Regions from separate parts of the Streptomyces rectiverticillatus genome, predicted to be linked through region 3. Evidence: riboswitches for the same ligand, from Rfam matches in the RefSeq annotation. Region 3 holds a riboswitch; each other region holds the start of a gene.
What was found. Region 3 has a riboswitch for cyclic di-AMP ahead of FGW37_RS03295 (C40 family peptidase). Riboswitches for the same ligand answer to the same signal wherever they lie in the genome.
Positions count from the first base shown of each region.

Region 1 (4,915 bases), 2.6 Mb from region 3:
GTGCCGGGCGGGCGTCCGGTGGCGCTTCCGGTGCGGCTTCCGGCCGGGGTGCCGGCAGGAGCGGTGCCGGCCGGGGCGCCGGGGGCGCACGGGAGCGCCGCTCCTCGTAAGGCCCTTGCTTCACCTCCTCCGGGGCTTACCTCCCCGGTTGGCCCAGCACCGTTCGCCTGCCGACCTCCCGCCCGGAAGGGTGGGAGGTCGTGACGTGCGGGACTGCCGGTCAGGAGAGAGTGCGGTGGGCAAGCGAGAGAGCCGTTCTGCCCGCCGTGCTGCCGGGGGCGCCGCCGGGGGCATGGGTAGTGGCAGTGGCAGTGGCAGTGGCAGTGGCGCGGGCGGTGGCGCGTCCAGCGGCACCAGTAGGCGCAGCACGTTCCGCCGTACGGCGCGCCCGGCCGTGCGCCGGGCCGTCCGCAGGCTCCCGGCCGTTCTGATCGTCGGCGCCGTACTCTTCGACCTCGGGGCGCCCGCGCACTACACGTGCGCCCCCTTCCTCTCCGCCGCGCCCCTCGTCGCGGCGCCGCTGCACACCCTCCGCGTCACGGTCACGGCCGCCCTGGCCGCCGTGGCGGTCGCGGTCGGCCTCGTGTTCTACCACCGGCCGTCCGACACCGGTGAGGCGCTGGCCGAGATCGCGACCATCGGTGCGGTCTCCCTGGTCGCGCTCGGCATCAACCGCATCGCCCGTCGCAGCGATCAGCAGCTCGCCTCCGCCCGGGGCATCGCGGAGGCGGCCCAGCGCGCCGTCCTGCCCGCGCCCCCGTCCCGGATCGGCGGCCTCCGCGTGGCCGCGCGCTACGTCGCCGCCCAGGCGGACGCCCGGATCGGCGGCGATCTGTACGCGGTCCAGGACACCCCGTACGGCGTACGCGTCATCGTCGGCGACGTCCGCGGCAAGGGCCTGGGTGCGGTCGAGGCAGTCGCCGTGGTGATCGGCGCCTTCCGGGAGGCGGCCGAGCAGGAGCCCACGCTGGAGGGGCTCGCGGGACGGCTGGAGCACGCGCTCCAGCGGGAGGGCGCGCGGCGGGCGAACCTGCGCGCCGACGCCGTGGACCGGTCCGAGGGTTTCACCACGGCCGTACTGGCGGAGCTGCCGCCGGGGGAGCCCGTCTTCCGGCTGCTGAACCGCGGCCACCCCTCACCGCTCCTGCTGCACGCGGACGGCCGCATCGGCGTGGCCGACCCCGCCGTCCCCGCGCTGCCGCTCGGTCTGGGCGAGCTGGGGGTGTGGCCGGACCGGGCGGAGGAGCGGGAGTTCCCCGCGGGGTCGATGCTGCTGCTGATGACGGACGGGGTGACCGAGGCGAGGGACGCCGGCGGTACGTTCTACGATCTCCGGGCCGGGCTGACGGGCTGCCGGTTCAAGAACCCGGAGGCGCTGCTGGACGCCCTGGTCGCGGACGTCGCGCGCCATTCGGAGGGTCAGGCCGCGGACGACATGGCGCTGTTGGCGATCCGGCGCGGCGAGCGGATCGAACAGCATTTCGTAGAAAGTATCGACAGGTTCCGCGGGCGCACATCCCGTGAAGACGTGCCCGAGGGCATCGGTGGATTCGGGCGTTCGGCTTGGAATCCACCCGGCACGTCTATTAACGTTCGATAACGGAGCGCGGTTGTCGCAACGCCGCAAGAGGCGATGCGCCGTGCGCCGTCGCCGAATCCCGCGGGCACAGCACCACCTGATACGCCGGCAAGTTCTGGGAACCGGGGAACCACCACCCTGGGGTGAATCGGGCCGCGCGCGGCCCGTAGGAGACCTTCCTGCTCCGAACCCGTCAGCTAACCCGGTAGGCGAGAAGGAAGGAAAGGAGTGCCTCCGTGGCATCCAACGAGCCTGCCGCGTACGACCCGCCGCTGGTCCCGGCGTACGTACCCCCGTACGACCCGGAGCCCGAGCCCGAGCCCCGGCCGGGGCTGCGGTACGAGACGGGGACCGCGTACGACCCCGAGCCGTCGTCCACCCCCACCTCCTACCGGCCGTCCGTCTACAACGCCTTCGGCACGGGCCGCGGCCGCCACCGCGTCGTGAAGCAGCGCGGCGGCACGATGGCCCGCAGCGGCGCGGTGCTCGGTGTGGGCGTCATCGCGGCGGTCGGCGCGGGCGGCATGGCGCACGCCCAGGACCGCCCGGCGACGTCCATATCCATGCCCGACCTGGCCCAGCTGCCGGGAGTGGGCTCGTTCTTCGCGGGGAGCGCGGCGGGCTCGGTCGATTCCGCCGCCGACGCCGAATTCGCCGGTGAGGAAAGCGCATCGGCCGCAGTGCAGATGGCCGAGAGCGCGGCGACGGCGGGTGAGGCGCTCCGGGCGAGAATCCTGGAGCAGGCCGACCACCAGCAGGGCGTGGCCGTGGCCGAGGCGCAGGCGGCGCAGGTGAGGCAGGCCGCGGAGACGCAGAAGAAGGCGGCGGAGCGGAAGGCGGCGGAGGCGGAGAAGGAGCGGGAGGGGGCCGAGGCGCCCGAGACGTCCGAGGAGCCGCAGGCGCGGGCGGCGGCACCGAAGCAGCAGCAGACGGCGAAGCAAGAGGCACCGCAGCACCAGACGGCGAAGAAGCAGACGCCGAAGAAGCAGACGCCGAAGAAGCAGCGATCCGCTCAGGCTGCCACTCCCGCTCAGGCTCCCGCTCCCGCCCCGGCGGCTCGCCACTCCACCTCCGGCGCGTTCAAGCTCCCCCTCGCCTCGTACACCCTGACGGCCGGCTTCGGCCAGGCGGGGAACATGTGGTCCGCGAACCACACGGGGGAGGACTTCGCAGCCCCGACCGGCACGCCGGTGAGGGCGGTCGGCGGCGGCAAGATCGTTCAAGCCGGCTGGGCGGGGGCGTACGGCTATCGCATCGTCCTGAGGCTCGACGACGGTACGGAGCTGTGGTTCTGCCACCTGTCGTCGATGGTCGTCACGTCGGGGAAGGTCGCTCCGGGCCAGGTCATAGGTCGTGTCGGTGCGACGGGCAACGTCACCGGCCCGCACCTGCACCTGGAGGTGCGGCCGGGCGGGGGCGCGCCGATCGACCCGCTGGGGTGGCTGAGGAACAGGGGCCTGCAGCCGTAGCGGGCGCGGGACCGGCGGGCGGCGTACCGCAGGGGGTGGCGAGGAGCGGAAATGGAATACCCACTCCCGCAAGGACGCTGAAGTGATGCATGGCTGACATTCACAAGAAGATCGGCAACCTCTCCGTCCACCCGCTGGCCCTCGGCGGCAACGTCTTCGGATGGACCGCGGACGAGGCGGAATCCTTCGCCGTCCTCGACGCGTACGCGGCGGCGGGCGGCAATTTCATCGACACCGCCGACGTCTATTCGGCCTGGGTCCCGGGCAACGAGGGCGGCGAGTCGGAAACCGTCATCGGCAATTGGTTCGCTTCGCGCGGCAACCGTGCCGACATCGTCCTCGCCACGAAGGTCGGCGCGGGCGTCCCGGAGCCGCGGGGCCTGCGCGCATCGGTGATCAAGGCGGGCGTGGAGGAATCCCTCCGCCGCCTGCGTACCGACTACATCGACCTCTACTACACGCACTACGACGACCCGTCGGTGCCGGTGGAGGAGTTCATCACCGCTCTCGACGCGCTGGTGAAGGAGGGCAAGGTCCGCGAGATCGCGGCCTCGAACATCACGCCGGAGCGCCTGCAGGAGTCGCTGGAGTTCTCGGAGACGACCGGCCTGGCGAAGTACGTGGCGATTCAGCCCCACTACAACCTGGTCTCGCGCGACACCTACGAGGGCGACCTGGCGGCCGTGGCGGAGAAGCACGGCCTGGCAGCCGTCCCGTACTACGCCCTGGCCTCGGGTTTCCTCACCGGCAAGTACCGCCCGGGCAAGACGGTGGACAGCGCACGCGCGGGGAAGGCCGGCGAGTATCTCGCCTCCGAGCGCGGGCAGCGCGTCCTGACGGCCCTGGACGAGGTGGCAGCGGCCCACGGGGCCGAGCTCGCCACGGTCGCCCTGGCCTGGCTCGCGGCCCGGCCCACCGTGGCGACCCCCTTGGCCAGCGCCCGCACGGTGCAGCAGCTCAAGCCGCTGCTGGCGGTGGCGGACCTGAAGCTGACGGACGCGGAACTGAAGCGCCTGACGGAGGCATCGGCGTAGGCAGCGAGGCAGGGCTTCGGGCGGAAGAACCCCGCCCGAAGCCCTGCCCTGCCCATCAAGCCCGGCTCTCGGCCACCCAAGAGGCCAGGGCCACGGCCCCGGCCACCCCGAACACGGCCGGCCAGGCCCCGACCTTCTTGGCCAGCGGATGCGACCCGGCGAACGCGGCAACGTACAGCCCGGTCAGCGCAGCAGCCTTGGGCGCCCCGACCTTCCCGGCCCACTGCCGAGCAGCCACACCACCGGCCACAGCCAGCGCCACCCCACCGAGCGGCCGCTTCTTCGTCCACCGAGCAACGCCATACCCACCGACAAGCCCACCAGCAGCAACAACAGCCGTAGGAACCTGAGCCATCCCGCACCTCCGCATCAAAGGACAACGACCTCCCCCAAAGCTAACTTCATGGGGCGGCGTGGGCGGAGCGCGGGGCGTAGCCGCGTGGTTGCGCTTCCGCGTACGGCCGGGCGCCCCCGCTTACGGGCCGGGCGTCGCCATGAGCAGTGTCGGCACCATCAGCGGCGCTGCGGCTGAAACGGTCTGAGGCAGGGGTACCCAGGTGAGCCCGGTCATGCGCGGACAGTCGCAGTCCAGGTCGCCGTCGATCCCCAGCCGGGGCTCTCCGTCAGTGACCCGGACGCTGTAACAGGCGGTCCAGCCCGATGGATACGGCACGTCGTAGAGGAATTCCGCCGACAGGGGGTGCAGCCCGACCTCTTCGCGCACTTCTCGCATCGCAGCCTGTTCTGCACTCTCATCGGGCGCGATGCCCCCGCCGGGCAACGTCCAGTACTCCTGTCCGTCATGGCGCCCGGTGGGCCCGATGCCTCGTTCC
Region 1 covers NZ_CP040752.1:3,480,533-3,485,447, reverse strand. The annotation lists gene FGW37_RS14965 (DEAD/DEAH box helicase) at 1-110, shown strand, start outside; gene FGW37_RS14960 (PP2C family protein-serine/threonine phosphatase) at 293-1,600, shown strand; cyclic di-AMP (ydaO/yuaA leader) riboswitch at 1,673-1,806, shown strand; gene FGW37_RS14955 (M23 family metallopeptidase) at 1,816-3,048, shown strand; gene FGW37_RS14950 (aldo/keto reductase) at 3,138-4,082, shown strand; gene FGW37_RS14945 (hypothetical protein) at 4,138-4,437, opposite strand; gene FGW37_RS14940 (NUDIX hydrolase) at 4,558-4,915, opposite strand, start outside.
Region 1: another riboswitch for cyclic di-AMP. It lies ahead of FGW37_RS14955 (M23 family metallopeptidase); the one in region 3 lies ahead of FGW37_RS03295 (C40 family peptidase).

Region 2 (4,915 bases), 2.1 Mb from region 3:
ACTGCCTGGGCGCACCCCTCGCCCGCCTGGAGGGCCAGACGGCTTTGGCGACCCTGTTGCGGCGCCTCCCCGATCTGCGGCTGGGGGCCGATCCGGAGGATCTGCGGTGGCGCGGCGGACTCATCATGCGTGGTCTGCGCACCCTTCCCGTGGCCTTTACGCCGGAGGGCATTCCGGACACAACCACCCAGGAGCGGCCGCCTGCCTGAACCGGCGTCAGCCGACGTGATCTCGGCGTGACCTCCGCTACATCGGCTTGTGACTCCGGTGGGCCGTCGCTATCTTCAACCACCATTCGCCGCCGAACGAGAGGCAACCGCCCATGAGACCCGGAAACGGCCGACATCGCCGCCCCCGTCAGATACCCGCCATCGTGGTCGCCGCGGGGGTGACCGCCTCCGGAATCGCCATGCCGCTGCTGGCGGCCACCGGCGCGACGGCAGCCGACGCCGGCACCTGGGACCGTGTCGCCCAGTGCGAGAGCGGAGGCCTGTGGAGCGCCAACTCCGGCAACGGGACCTACGGGGGACTGCAGCTGACCCAGGACCTCTGGGAGCGCCATGGCGGCAGGGAGTACGCCCCCCGGCCCGACCTCGCCAGCCGGGCGCAGCAGATCACCGTCGCCGAGCAGATCCTCGAGAGCGGCGGCACCAGCCCCTGGTCGAGCTGCGCGGCGAGCGCGGGCCTCACCTCGGGCGGCACCCCGGCGGAGGTCAACCCGGGCGGCACACACGCCCCCGCGAGCGACTCGACGCCTTCACGCGCCCCGGAGCGCACCACTTCGCACTCCACGCCGTCCGAGCCGTCCGAGCCCTCCCAGCACGACAAGCCTTCTGACGCGTCCACGTCTCCTTCGCCGTCCGGAAAGCCGTCGCCGGGTTCCTCGACGAGCCCCTCGGCCGACCCCTCCACGCAGCCTTCGGGGCAGCCGTCGACCGGTCAGCCGTCGCCGGGCCAGTCCTCCGGTCAGCCGTCCGGCCGGCCCTCCGGCAGCCCGTCGTCCGACGCGCCGTCACCGGGCGCCTCGGGCACGCCGGGCGACGGGAAGTCCGGTGAGCCGCAGGAAGGCCGGCACCGCAAGCCCTCGACGCCTCCCACGGACGACCCGACCCAGATCCCGAGCGGCTCCGCCACACCCGCTCCCGGCGATTCCGGTTCGCCCGCGGGACGGGCGCCCGACGAGGGCGGCACGGGCACGGGCAAGCACCGCGGCGACCCGTCGCGTTCGGAGGACGAGAGCCGTACGTCGCGGGGCGGCGGCGACGCTCGCACCGGCAGCCCCACGCCCACCGACTACACCGTGCGTCCCGGTGACAACCTGTCAGCCATCGCCGAGCAGCATGCCGTCAAGGGAGGTTGGCAGTCTCTGTATCAGCGCAATGAGAAAGCGGTCGGAACCGATCCCGACCTGATCCTTCCTGGTCAGAGGCTCGAAGTCGGTAAATAGACCGGCAGTTCGCGGCGAATGTCCGTTCCAGTCGAAAGTGAGACATGGGTCTCTTTGCCTGATGGCGGAATGCGGTCTTCCCGAAACTGGTAAACCGTCTCTCACCTGCGGAAACGCGTTGTTCCCCTGGGTAACCAGGGGCAACTGTGGCTGGAAAGAGGGGTTTGAACCCTTGCCGCGACTGTGTTTACCGTCGTGACCGCTCGCCACCGCGGGCACCACGGTCGCCACGCCGAATCCTGCCGGCGATCGGGGGAGTCGTCGCGCAAGCGCCGTAGGCAGGAGCGGGGGAACCAAGGTAGGCGCCGGAAACGGCTCCTCGGCCGAAGGCCGCGGGTCCGGGACCGGCTAGGGGTGAAGCCGAGTGTGCTCGCACACGAAGCCGGGCGAACTCACAGCCCGAACCCGACAGCTCACCTCGTAGGCGTCGGTGAGGAAACGACTCATGTCCAAGGGCAAGCACCGTCGTCCGTCCAAGGCCGTCCGCATCTTCACGCTCGCCGGTGTCACCGGTGCAGCTGTCGCCGCCCCGCTGATGGTCGCCACCTCCGCCAACGCCGCCTCGGTTTCGACGTGGGACAAGGTCGCCCAGTGCGAGTCCGGTGGCAACTGGTCCATCAACACCGGTAACGGCTACTACGGCGGCCTGCAGTTCTCGCAGTCCTCCTGGAACGCCGCCGGCGGCCAGAAGTACGCCGACCGCGCCGACCACGCCTCCAAGAGCGCCCAGATCGCCGTGGCCGAGAAGCTGCTCGCCATGCAGGGCCCGGGCGCCTGGGGCTGCGCCGGCCCCGGCGGCCTGACGGCCGGCGGCCCGAAGGCGAACGTCGACCCCTCCGGTTCGGGCTCCGCCGGCAAGTCCACCAAGTCCTCCCGCACCGGCGGCACCGTCTCGGGCAAGTCCCACGCGGACCGCAGCGAGCGCCAGGCCACGCCGAAGAAGGCCGCGCCGAAGCACTCCGCCCCGCAGGCCACCGAGCGCGACGAGGCCCCGGCCCCGAAGCGGACCGCCCCGAGCACGCAGTCCTACAAGGTCGGCGACGGCGAGTACGAGGTCAAGGAGGGCGACACCCTCTCCAAGATCGCCGAGGCCCAGCACGTCAAGGGCGGCTGGCAGAAGCTGTACGACCGCAACAAGGACGTCGTCCAGGACGCGGACGTGATCTACGTCGGCCAGAAGCTGCACCTCAGCTGATCCGGCAGGGCGGTCCACCGCGGTGGGCCGCCCTTCTCCGCTGCGCGGGACCGCCCCGCTCCGATGCGCTGCCCCGAGCGCGCACCGGAGCGGGGCTCAGCCGTTTCCGGGCCGGCCGAATCCATCGTTCGTACAACGTTCTGGGCTTTTGTGCTGTTTTTTAGGCTTTTCCGGCCCGAGAACGCGGTCCAACGGCGAGGCGAGCCTCCGGGGCCCGTTAGGCTCGTGCTGCAGAACCACAGACACACACGAAGGAGACCCTCGTGCCGTCCATCGACGTCGTCGTAGCTCGCGAGATCCTCGACTCGCGAGGCAACCCCACGGTCGAGGTCGAGGTCGGCCTCGACGACGGCTCCACGGGCCGTGCCGCCGTGCCGTCCGGCGCCTCCACCGGTGCCTTCGAGGCCATCGAGCTCCGTGACGGTGACAAGAACCGTTACCTGGGCAAGGGTGTCGAGAAGGCCGTCCTCGCCGTCATCGAGCAGATCGGCCCGGAGCTCGTCGGCTACGACGCCACCGAGCAGCGCCTGATCGACCAGGCCATGTTCGACCTGGACGCCACCGACAACAAGGGCTCGCTCGGCGCCAACGCCATCCTGGGCGTGTCCCTCGCCGTCGCGCACGCCGCCTCCGAGGCGTCCGACCTGCCGCTCTTCCGCTACCTGGGCGGCCCGAACGCGCACCTGCTGCCCGTTCCGATGATGAACATCCTGAACGGCGGCTCGCACGCCGACTCCAACGTGGACATCCAGGAGTTCATGATCGCGCCGATCGGTGCGGAGTCCTTCTCCGAGGCCCTGCGCTGGGGCACCGAGGTCTACCACACCCTCAAGTCGGTGCTGAAGACCAAGGGCCTGTCCACCGGCCTGGGCGACGAGGGCGGCTTCGCCCCGAACCTCGGCTCCAACCGCGAGGCCCTCGACCTCATCCTCGAGGCCGTCAAGCAGGCCGGCTACACCCCCGGCCAGGACATCGCGCTCGCGCTCGACGTGGCCGCCTCCGAGTTCTACAAGGACGGCGTCTACAAGTTCGAGGGCCAGGACCGCACCGCCGCCGAGATGACCGAGTACTACGCCGAGCTCGTCGCGGCGTACCCGCTCGTCTCCATCGAGGACCCGCTGTTCGAGGACGACTGGGACGGCTGGAAGACCATCACCGAGAAGCTCGGCGACAAGGTCCAGCTCGTCGGGGACGACCTGTTCGTCACCAACCCCGAGCGCCTCGGCCGCGGCATCGAGGAGAACGCCGCCAATGCCCTGCTGGTCAAGGTCAACCAGATCGGCTCGCTGACCGAGACCCTGGACGCCGTCGAGCTGGCCCAGCGCAACGGCTTCAAGTGCATGATGTCCCACCGCTCCGGCGAGACCGAGGACGTCACCATCGCCGACCTGGCCGTCGCCACCAACTGCGGCCAGATCAAGACCGGCGCCCCGGCCCGCTCCGAGCGCGTCGCCAAGTACAACCAGCTCCTGCGCATCGAGGAGATCCTGGACGACGCCGCGGTCTACGCCGGCCGCAGCGCCTTCCCGCGGTTTCGCTCCGCGAACCAGTAAGCGCAGCAAGGGCTGACCTGACGCGAAGGCCCGGCGGGCCGCACCCGCAGGCCTGACACGGCCTCAGGGGAGCAGCCTCACCACGTCCCCGGCCACGGTCCCGTACCGTGGCCGGGGACGTACGTTCGTAGCGAGGCTGCGGGCGACCAGGACCTCGGGGAGGCGAAGTGGCGGCGGAACGCTCCACCGCGACCAGACTCAGGGCACTCGGCTCGGTGCTCGTCCAGGGCCCCACGGCCCGCGTCTACCGCGCGCGGGGCCCGCGCCGCAGCCGGCTCACCGGCCGTGCGGCGCTGCTGGCGCTCGTCGTGTGCTCGCTGGTCGTCGCCCTCGCCTATCCCATGCGCCAGTGGGTCACCCAGCGCTCCGACATCGCCGACCAGCGCCGCCAGTCCGAGCGCGCCCGCGAGCAGGTGAAGCGGCTGGAGGACGAGAAGGCGCGGCTGGAGGACCCGGCGTACGTCGAGCAGCAGGCGCGCGAGCACCTGCACTACCTGCGCCCCGGGGAGACCGGCTACAGCGTGGTCGACGGCAGCGGCACCGCCCGGCGCCCGCGCGACCAGGGCGCCGCCGACCGCCCCTGGTACAGCAATCTGTGGGACGGTGTGGACGCCGCGGACACCCCGCGCTGACCGTGCCGCCGGCCCCTTCCCCCCTTCTTCACGACCTGCCTTCTTCACGACCTGCCGACACCACCGAGCGAAGACGACACGAGCGAGC
Region 2 covers NZ_CP040752.1:2,974,537-2,979,451, reverse strand. The annotation lists gene FGW37_RS12775 (cytochrome P450 family protein) at 1-209, shown strand, start outside; gene FGW37_RS12770 (LysM peptidoglycan-binding domain-containing protein) at 323-1,447, shown strand; cyclic di-AMP (ydaO/yuaA leader) riboswitch at 1,708-1,889, shown strand; gene FGW37_RS12765 (LysM peptidoglycan-binding domain-containing protein) at 1,893-2,642, shown strand; gene eno (phosphopyruvate hydratase) at 2,906-4,195, shown strand; gene FGW37_RS12755 (FtsB family cell division protein) at 4,363-4,827, shown strand.
Region 2: another riboswitch for cyclic di-AMP. It lies ahead of FGW37_RS12765 (LysM peptidoglycan-binding domain-containing protein); the one in region 3 lies ahead of FGW37_RS03295 (C40 family peptidase).

Region 3 (4,915 bases):
CGCGCTGTTGTCCAGCAAGGTCAACCAGTGGACGCTGCTGGTGGGCTGCCTGCCCCTCGCCCACGCGCTCGGCGGGGGAGGGGCGGACCTGCCGCTGGTGACCCGTCAGGTCGACGAGGTCGCCCTGACGGCCGCGCAGACCGTCCTGGCCGTCGTCGTCCTGCTGGACCTGCGCTTCGCCCGGTGGCAGGCCGCAGCCCTGCTCATCTTCTTCGCGGTGCAGTTCGCGCTTCCGGGCGAATACGCCCGGGAGGTGCTGACCTACGTCTATCTGGGCCTGGCCGCCCTTCTGCTGACGACGCGGGTGCGCTACCTCCCGGACACGGTCCGGGCCCTGGGCGGGCGGATCGCGGGGGACCCGCACTTTTGAACTCCCGGGCCGGGAGGAGCCCGGTGCCGGCGTGGGCTAGGGCTCGGAGATCAGCTCCGTCACCGCCTTCAGCCCGTCCGTGGCCAGCGCCCGGCGCTGCCGGTCCGCCCCGGTGCCCCGCCGCAGCAGGCGGCTGACCAGCGAGCTCACCTGCCGGGTGTCGCCCGACTCCTCCAGTGACTGCCCTATGTAGGCGAGCAGGCTGCGGACGACCTCGTCCGCGCCGTGGCGCCGGCCCGCGGGGTCCACGAGGACCCCGTCGAGCCCGTGCCGGGCGGCGTGCCAGTTCGCCGCGGCCAGCAGCTCCGGCAGGCAGGGCGTCGGGGGCCGCCCGGCCTTCTCGTCGCGGATGGCGGTGGCGACCAGCCCGCGGACGATGCCCGCGAACATGACGGCGTCGTCGGCGCGCAGCTGGACGTCCAGGCAGCGCACCTCGATCGTGGGATAGCGGTCCGACAGCCGTGCCTGCCAGTAGAGCTGGCCCCGGTCCTCGATCGCCCCGGCCGTCAACAGCGCCTGGATGCGCGCCTCGTAGTCCGCGAGGCCGTCGAAGTACGGGGGCGGTCCGCTGACCGGCCAGCGGCTGTAGACCACGGTCCGCCAGCTGGAGAAGCCGGTGTCGAGGCCGTTCCACAGCGGGGAGTTGCCCGCCATGGCGACCAGGACGGGCAGCCAGGGCCGCACCCGGTTGAGGACCGCGACGCCCATCTCGCGGTCGGGGATGGCGACATGGACGTGCATCCCGTGGACGAACTGCTCGTCCACGAGCTGGGCGGCACGGATCCGCATCGCCAGATAGCGCGGATTGCCGGTGACCGGGATGCGCTCGGGCCCCGAGCACGGCGCCGTACCGCAGGCGGCGATCCGGCAGCCGGACCGCTTGGCGGCGGAGCTCACCGCATGGCGCAGCCGCAGCAGGTGCCGGCTGGCCTCGGCGAGATCGGCGCAGACCGGAGTGGCGACTTCCACCTGGGCCTGCAACAGCTCCGCCTGAATCTCCCGCTCGTTCACGACCGGTTCCAGGTCGACCGCCGCCCGGACCTCGTCGGCCAGGGGTACCGGCAGTGCGGTGGCCGGGTCGAGCAGAAGATACTCCTCCTCGATCCCTAGGGTGAGCATGCCGTAGGGCTACCCTCGCGCTCCCGAAGCGAACCGCACGGAGCCCGCCGCCACGGCTTTCTGACGCAAAGACGCCCTACCGACGCCCTGCTGCGGCCCTCGCCACCTCGACTTTTCCGCACCGCCGGGATGACTCGAATCAGTTCTTCAACGCCCTTTTGATAAAGGGGATTACCGGTTACCGGTGATGCCGGGTAACACCCCGGTTCCAGGGATCGCCGTGAAGTGAAGAAGTTCACAGAAGCACCTTTCGGCTCCGAATTCCGGCGGCCCGTGATGCAGGATCGTGCAGCGAACAACAAGATCCCGTCACCGAGGCGGGCGACCCGGGCGGACGCCGAGTCCTGCCGCCGTACCGGGTGCGGAGCAGAAACGAATGGATCGGCAGGAGCGGGAGACCCGAGCACGGCGGACCACGATGGCGGTGGTCCTTGGGGTGAAGCCATTTCAGGTGGCCGGGCAACTTCGACAGCCCGAACCCGACAGGTCATCTTTCGCAGGCGGATGACGAAGGGTTTTGGCATGTCTGCGTTCCCTGGCATATCCACGCTCATGTCCCGCGCCGGCGCCGCTTCGGTGGTCACCGCGGCCACCGTGACCGCGTCGATGCTCCTCCCCGGAATGTCGGCCGAGGCGAGCGCGGCCACTCCGGGCGCCGCCGCCCTGAAGGTCGCGGCCTCCAAGCAGGGCTCCCCCTACCAGTACGGCGCCGCCGGCCCCAACCGGTTCGACTGCTCGGGCCTCACGCTCTACTCGTTCAAGAAGGCCGGCAAGACCCTGCCGCGCACCGCGGCCGCGCAGTACAACAAGACCCGGCACATCTCCGCCGGCTCCCGCCAGACGGGCGACCTGGTCTTCTTCCACTCGGGAAGCAACGTCTACCACGTCGGGATCTACGCGGGTAACAACAAGATCTGGCACTCGCCCAAGCCGGGCACGACCGTCCGGCTGGAGAAGATCTGGTCCAACAGCGTCTGGTACGGCCGGGTCAACTGACCGGACTGACCGGACTGACCGGGCCGGGGCGACCCACCCCGGCCCGGAGACCTCCGGGGAACCTGTGAAGGGCTCCCCGGAGGAGTGCGTCACCGCAGTGCGTCAGGACCGCAGTGCGTCAGGCCGGTGCCCCGCCTCAGGGCAACTGGGCCCCGTACGCCTGCAGTGCTGCCGGTACGGGCTGGAAGAACGTCTCTCCGCCGCCGGAGCAGTCGCCGCTGCCGCCCGAGGTGAGGCCGAGGGCGGTGGCACCGTCGAAGAGGGCGCCGCCGCTGTCGCCCGGTTCGGCGCAGACCGAGGTGCCGATCATGCCCTCGACCGCCCCCTCCTCGTAGTTGACGGTCACGTCGAGGGCGGTGACCTCACCGCCGTGGACCCGGGTGGTGCTGCCGCTGCGCTGCACCTTCTCGCCGACGACGGCCTCCCCGGCCTTGCTGATGTTCTGCGTGCCGCCGTTGTAGAGGTCCACCGCGCTCGGGTGGGCGATGGTGGAGGTGTAGCGGACGAGCGCGTAGTCGTGGCCGGGGAAGGACGAGCTCTCGACGACGCCGATCTGGGCGCCGCCCTGGGTCGCGGACCAGGTCCGCGAGGCGTTGCCGCAGTGCCCGGCCGTGAGGAAGTACGGCTTGCCGCCCTTGGTGACGTTGAAGCCCAGCGAGCAGCGCACGCCGCTGCCCCAGATCGCGTCGCCGCCCGCGATGAGCGGACGGAACTTCCCTGCCGTTCTCTTGACCGCGACCTTGTCGCCGAGCCGTGCGACGGCCTTGTCGAGCCGGTCCTGCCGGGCGCCCGTGACCGTGCTGTCGGCGGTGACGACGACCTTGTTGATGCGGGGGTCCACCGACCAGGCCGTGCCTGGAATGGCTGCCTCCGCCTTCAGTGTCCGCAGGGCCGAGGCGAGCTCGGCGGCCGAGTGGCGCACGGTCCTCGGTTCGGCACCGGCGGCCCGTACCCTGGCCGCCGTCTCCTGATCGAGGACGCCGACGACGAGCCTACCGGTCCCGGCGTCGTAGTACGAGCCGGCCGAGTCCGCGCCGAGCTCGGCGGAGATCCGCTGAGCCAGCTCCGCGGCCTGCGGCGAGGAGAGCTGACGGGGCGCCGGTGAGGACGCGTGCGCGGCGGGGAGCGTCAGCGCCGCGGCCGTCAGGGCGACGATCGCCGCGCCGGCACCGGCCGTACGGCGTGTGGAGATGCGGGAACGTTTCACTCGTGACCTCCTGTGGGGGAGTGCCCGGCGGCACGGTGGTGCCCGGGCGTGGAGGACGTGCGGGTGCGATGCGCGTACGGGACGCACGTGCGCGACCCGTGTGCGTGACGCGTAGGTGATGCGCATCGGTGAGGACACGGCGCACGACAGGCCGATGAGATCGTCGCGTCCATGTCAAGAACGGGATACGGGCGAGTATCCCGATGAGACAAGCGGAAGTTCAAGAGCGACATTCGGTCGTGCGAAGGGTGCCGGCCGCAGCCCCCCGGAGGCTCAGCGGCACCGGAAGCCGTCCCCCTGAACGGGAGTGACGGGCATGGACGGCTGCCGGGCGGTGACCGGACAGCAGAGGGCACGCCTGTCCGGTATTCGCTCTCCGCGGTTCGCCCATGGAGCGGCGCCGGTGCGTTCTTTGCTCACTCTTAACGTCCGGGGCGCCGCAAAGGGAGGGCCGGGTCCCGCCGTTCGCACGGCGCTCCCCGGCCCGGCCTTGCGGTTACTGCGCCCCCGTCGTGTGGGTCGGACGGATCGGGCCGCTGCCACCCGGGGCCTGCGGCGCGGTGCCCTCCGCGCGCTCGACCGGCTTGTCCAGCTCGGACGCGAGTGCCTCCTCGGACGGCGTGGCGGCCTGCTCGGCGGGGGCCCCGGCCTGCTCGGTGCTCTTGGGGTCCTCAGCGGTCATATCGAAACTCCTGTGTCAGGCGCGCTGCGATGCGCATGGAACAAACTGTGCCTGCAGTATGTAACGGCGTCATCAACGGACGATCAACGGCCCCTCACCGGCCTCTGCTCCCGCGCCGGGCACTGAGGTACTGTCACCACCTGTCGCCGGACAGAGCCGGCAGGGCACGGTCGGGGGAAACATGCGGGACACAACAGAGCCGTCCGCAGACCGGCTCCACTTCCAGCTGCTCGGCCCGGTACGTGCGCTGGCGGACGGTCACCACGTGGATCTGGGCGCGCGCCAGCAGCGCGCCATGCTCGCCGTCCTCCTGCTGCGCGGCGGCGCCACCGTCTCCAGCGACGAGCTCATCGACGCCCTCTGGGGCGAGGCCGCACCGCCCCAGGCCCTCGGCACCATCCGCACGTACGCCTCCCGCCTGCGCACCCTCCTCGAACCCGGGCGCGCCGCCCGCACCCCCGCCACCGTCCTCGTCTCCGTCGCCGGGGGTTACGCCCTGCGCGTGGCACCCGAGCGCGTCGACGCCCTCGTCTTCGAGCGC
Region 3 covers NZ_CP040752.1:842,036-846,950, reverse strand. The annotation lists gene FGW37_RS03305 (sodium/calcium exchanger protein) at 1-370, shown strand, start outside; gene FGW37_RS03300 (carboxylate-amine ligase) at 407-1,489, opposite strand; cyclic di-AMP (ydaO/yuaA leader) riboswitch at 1,845-2,007, shown strand; gene FGW37_RS03295 (C40 family peptidase) at 2,012-2,485, shown strand; gene FGW37_RS03290 (S1 family peptidase) at 2,622-3,692, opposite strand; gene FGW37_RS03285 (hypothetical protein) at 4,189-4,374, opposite strand; gene FGW37_RS03280 (AfsR/SARP family transcriptional regulator) at 4,556-4,915, shown strand, end outside.

Region 4 (4,915 bases), 4.7 Mb from region 3:
GGCGGGCTCGGAGGCCGGCATGCCGCGGCCGTCGATGCGGTCGTAGCGGACGGTGGCGATGAACTCGCCGCCGACGGTGGCGGCGAGGCCGACCCGGTCGACGTAGTCGTGATGGGTGAAGCGGTGCACGTCCCGGTCGGAGAGGCGGGGATAGGGGGCGAAGAAGCGGTAGTACTTCGACTCGTCCGAGACCTGCTCGTAGAAGCTCACCAGGCGCTGGGCGTCGCCGGGGGTGATGGGGCGCAGGTGCGCGGTGCCGCCGTCGCGCAGCACGACGTCGGCTTCCCAGTGGGTGGGGTACGCGTACTCGGGCCCGGACTGCGCCGGCGTCGTCTGCATGGGGCCAGCGTAAGGCCGGGCACGGACATCGGGAGCGCTGCGCCGGAGCACTCCGGGCACCGTGAGACACTGGTCTAGACAACTCCTACGACTTGAAGGGCAACACCATGGCTGAGCGCCGCGTCAACGTCGGCTGGACCGAGGGCCTGCACGCCCGTCCCGCGTCGATCTTCGTCCGTGCGGCGACCGCCGCCGGCGTCCCCGTGACGATCGCCAAGGCCGACGGCAACCCGGTCAACGCCGGCTCCATGCTGGCCGTGCTGGGCCTGGGCGCCCAGGGTGGCGAGGAGATCGTCCTTTCCAGCGACGCCGAGGGCGCCGAGGCCGCTCTGGACCGTCTGGCGAAGCTGGTCGCCGAGGGTCTCGAGGAGCTCCCGGAGACCGTCTGATTCGACGGAAATCGCGTGCGGCGGGGCCGCGGCGGCCGATTGAGGGCCGCCGCGGCCCCGCTGTCGTTTTCCCGTCCGCACCCCGCGCACCCCATTCACACCCCCGCGTGCGCCCGCGTGAAATCCATGGCATTCCAGCGGTAACAGCCGGGTATTCCTTCGGCGGAAGTTCGGCCGGAGATGGTTCCTGCGGTAACACGGGACGTAAATAGGCCCGAGCCCCGGGAACGAGGTCAAGAGCCGGAGATCACCGTTCGCGCGGCCGGACCCGCATTCCGCACGCGGGCCGCCGGCACGGTGCGGCGCAGCCGGAATTCCCCCGGCGAGCGGTCCGTGCGGGCCGCCGCGATGGCCCGGGCCCGCTCCGCGTCGCCGCGGGCGACGGCGTCCACGAGGGCGCCGAGCACCTCCCAGGTGTCGACGGGCCGCGCGGGCGGCTCCGCCGCGTACACCCATGAGATCTTGAGCCGGAGCTGGGTGAGCAGGCCCGCCAGGCTCGGGCTGCCGGACGCCTGGGCGAGGGTCTCGTCGAACCAGTCCCCGAGCGGCCGCAGCTCGCCCGTACGCCCGCCCCGGGCGCGCTCCTGGCCGAGCCGGACCAGACCGCGCAGCACCTTCAGGTGCGCCTCCGTACGGCGCTGTGCGGCGCGCGCGGCGCCCAGCGGCTCCAGCAGGGCGCGGACCTCCAGCAGATCGGCGGCCTCCTGCTCGGTCGGCTCCGCGACGCAGGCGCCCGCGTGCCGCCGGGTGGTCACGAACCCCTCCGAGGCGAGGGTGCGCAGCGCCTCGCGCACGGGCACGCGCGAAACGCCGTAGCGGCGCGCGAGGACTTCTTCGGTGAGCCTGCTGCCGGGCGGAAACGTGCCGGAAACAATGTCGTCACGGATCGCCGTGCACACGGCGTGCGCGGAAATGCGACGGCCGCTCTGATTCGCTGTGCCATCACCGTTCACGTAGGGCCCCGCATGGGTGAACCTCCGCATAACCCCCGCGAAACGCGGCCGATTGACGCCTGTTCAGCGACTCTATTGCAGCCGTCCGCGATTTCCGACGGCGCACGTGAAGTCATCGATATGTTTTGGCCAACACGAGGATACGACGAAGGCCCCGGCCGGTGGGCCGGGGCCTTCGTCAGGCGAATGTGCCGCGCGGGGGCGCGGGCGGGTGCGTCAGAGGGAGACGCCGTGCTCGCTGAGGTAGGCGACCGGGTCGATGTCGGTGCCGTACGTGGCGCCGGTGCGGGCCTCGAAGTGCAGGTGCGGGCCGGTGACGTTGCCCGTGGCACCGGAGAGGCCGATCTGCTGGCCGGCGGTGACCGACTGGCCGACGCTGACGTCGATGGACGACAGGTGGCCGTACTGCGTGTAGGTGCCGTCGTTGTGCTTGATGACGACGTTGTTGCCGTAGGCGCCGCCCCAGCCGGCCTCGACGATGGTGCCCGCGCCCACGGCCTGGATCGAGGTGCCGGTCGCGGCGTGCATGTCGATGCCGGTGTGGCTGCCGGAGGACCACAGGCCGCTGGAGGCCTTGTAGGACGTGGAGACGTACGAGCCGGCGATCGGCGAGACGAAGGTGTTCAGGCGCTTGCGCTCCTGCTCGCGGGCGACGCGCTCGGCCTCCTTGCGCTCGGCCTCGGCCTTGCGCTTGGCCTCGTCCGCGGCCTTCTTGACGTCGGCGGCCTGCTGCTTGGCGGCGGTCTCGGCCTCGTGGACGGCGGTGGTCTCGGCCGCGGCGCTGCTCTGGACCTGGGCCTGCTCGCCGATGCGGCCGGCCGTGTCCTCGCCGATGACGACGGCCTGGGTCAGGCCGGTGTCCTCGGTGGGACGGTGGGCCTCGTCGGGCGAGGCGGCCAGCGCCGGGGCGGCGAAGCCCGCGACGACACCGGTGGCGGCGAGGGTGGCTATGCCCGCCGCGTTCGCGCTGACGCGAACGGCGCGGCTCGGCTTGCGGTGCTTCCCGGTGGCACGAGTGAACGCCATTGGTGAGGCTGGTCCTTTCCTTCCCTCTCGCCTACCGGGTTAGCTGACGGGTTCGGAGCAGGAAGGTCTCCTACGGATCCCTCCGGAAAGGGGCCCGATTCACCCCAGGGACACTTGGGTCCCCGGCTCCCCTGGCTCGCGCCGTACGGGGACTCGGCGATGTCTGCCCGGGCCGCGGATGCGGCGCACATCTGACGGACAGACGCTTCGACGCTAGACGCCGCCACTTTCGATCGGCAAACAGAAGCCCCATTTTGTGGCCCACGCCACAACGCAGACGTGCAACCACTCCGCTAAATCGGACATTTGGCAGGCACACGCGCCTCAGGGGCGCGCGTGCCTGCCGGTTGACGGACCGACCGGTGCGGCCGGCCCGCCGGGGGGCTTCAGCCCGTGATCACGGTCACTTCCCCGATGCCGAGGGCACGGACGGGCTCCTCGATCTGCGCGGCGTCACCGACGAGCACCGTCACCAGGCGGTCGACCGGGAAGGCGCTCACCACGGCGGCGGTGGCCTCCACCGTGCCCGTCGCGGCCAGGCGCTCGTACAGGCGCGCCTGGAAGTCGTCCGGCAGGTGCTGCTCGACCTGGTCGGCGAGGGTGCCCGCGACGGCCGCCGCCGTCTCGTACTTCAGCGGGGCGACGCCGACCAGATTCTGCACGGCGGAGTCGCGCTCCTCGTCCGTCAGGCCCCCGGCGGCGAGGGTGCGCAGGACGGTCCACAGGTCCTCCAGCGCGGGGCCGGTGGAGGCGGTGTCCACCGAGCCGCTGATGGCGAGCATGGCCGCGCCGGTGCCCTCCGGGGTGGACAGCAGCACCTGGCCGAAGGCCCGCACGCCGTAGGTGTAGCCCTTCTCCTCGCGCAGGACGCGGTCCAGGCGGGAGGTGAGGGTGCCGCCCAGGCAGTACGTGCCGACGCTCTGGGCGGGCCAGACCTGGCCGTGCCGGTCGGCGCCGATGCGGCCGATGAGGAGCTGCGTCTGGACCGCGCCGGGGCGGTCCACGATGACGACGCGGCCGGTGTCGTCCGCGGTGACCGGCTTGAGCGGGTACGGCTCGGCCGGGGAGCCCGTCCAGGCGCCGAGGGAGTCGGCGAGGGCCGCGTCGAGGTCGACCCCGGTGAAGTCGCCGACGACCACGGCGGTCGTGGTGGCGGGGCGCACATGGGCCTCGTAGAAGGCCCGCACGGAGGCGGCGTCGATGCGGGCGACGGTCTCCTCGGTGCCCTGGCGCGGGCGGGACATCCGCGAGCCGGCCGGGAAGAGCTCCTTGGAGAGCGCCATGGCGGCCCGGCGGGCGGGGTTGGCCAGCTCGTGCGGGATCTCGTCCAGGCGGTTGCCCACCAGCCGCTCGACCTCGTGGTCGGGGAAGGCGGGGGCGCGCAGCGCGTCGGCCACGAGGCCGAGGGCCTTGCCGAGCCGGGAGGCGGGGACCTCCAGGGACAGGCGCACGCCGGGGTGGTCGGCGTGGGCGTCGAGGGTGGCGCCGCAGCGCTCCAGCTCGGCGGTGAACTCCTCGGCGGTGTGCTTGTCGGTGCCCTCCGACAGGGCGCGCGCCATGATGGTGGCGACGCCGTCGAGGCCCTCGGGCTCCGCGGCGAGGGGGGCCACGACGTTGATGTCGACGGCGACGACCTGCTGGCCCGGGCGGTGGCAGCGCAGCACCGTCAGGCCGTTGGGGAGCGTGCCGCGCTCGGGGGCGGGGAAGGCCCAGGGGGCCGCGGGGCCGGCCTGGGGCTGCGGGTGGAAGTCCATGGAAGGCTGGGCAGGCTGGGCGGGGGCCACGGCGTCGCTCACTTGGCCGTCTCCTCTTCTTCGGCGTTCTCGTCGGCGGCGGGGGCGGCGGCCTCGATGGGCTCGTACACCAGCACGGCGCGGTTGTCGGGGCGCAGGCGGGCCTGGGCGACCTGCCGCACCTCCTCCGGCGTGATGTCCAGGACGCGCTGCACGGCGGTGAGGGCGAGCTGGGGGTCGCCGAACAGCACCGCGAAGCGGCACAGTTCGTCGGCGCGGCCGCTGACGGTGGAGAGCCGGTCCAGCCACTCGCGCTCCAGCTGGGCCTGGGCGCGCTCCATCTCCGCGGGGGTCGGGCCCTCGGCGGCGAAGCGGGCGAGCTCCTCGTCGACGGCGGCCTCGATGCCGGCCACCTCGGCGCCGCCGGACGCCTTGACGTCCAGCCAGCCCAGCGAGGGGGCGCCGGCGAGCCGCA
Region 4 covers NZ_CP040752.1:5,542,998-5,547,912, reverse strand. The annotation lists gene FGW37_RS24325 (bifunctional acetate--CoA ligase family protein/GNAT family N-acetyltransferase) at 1-339, opposite strand, end outside; gene FGW37_RS24320 (HPr family phosphocarrier protein) at 447-728, shown strand; gene FGW37_RS24315 (GntR family transcriptional regulator) at 962-1,627, opposite strand; gene FGW37_RS24310 (M23 family metallopeptidase) at 1,898-2,707, opposite strand; cyclic di-AMP (ydaO/yuaA leader) riboswitch at 2,721-2,876, opposite strand; gene FGW37_RS24305 (M16 family metallopeptidase) at 3,094-4,461, opposite strand; gene FGW37_RS24300 (M16 family metallopeptidase) at 4,500-4,915, opposite strand, start outside.
Region 4: another riboswitch for cyclic di-AMP. It lies ahead of FGW37_RS24310 (M23 family metallopeptidase); the one in region 3 lies ahead of FGW37_RS03295 (C40 family peptidase).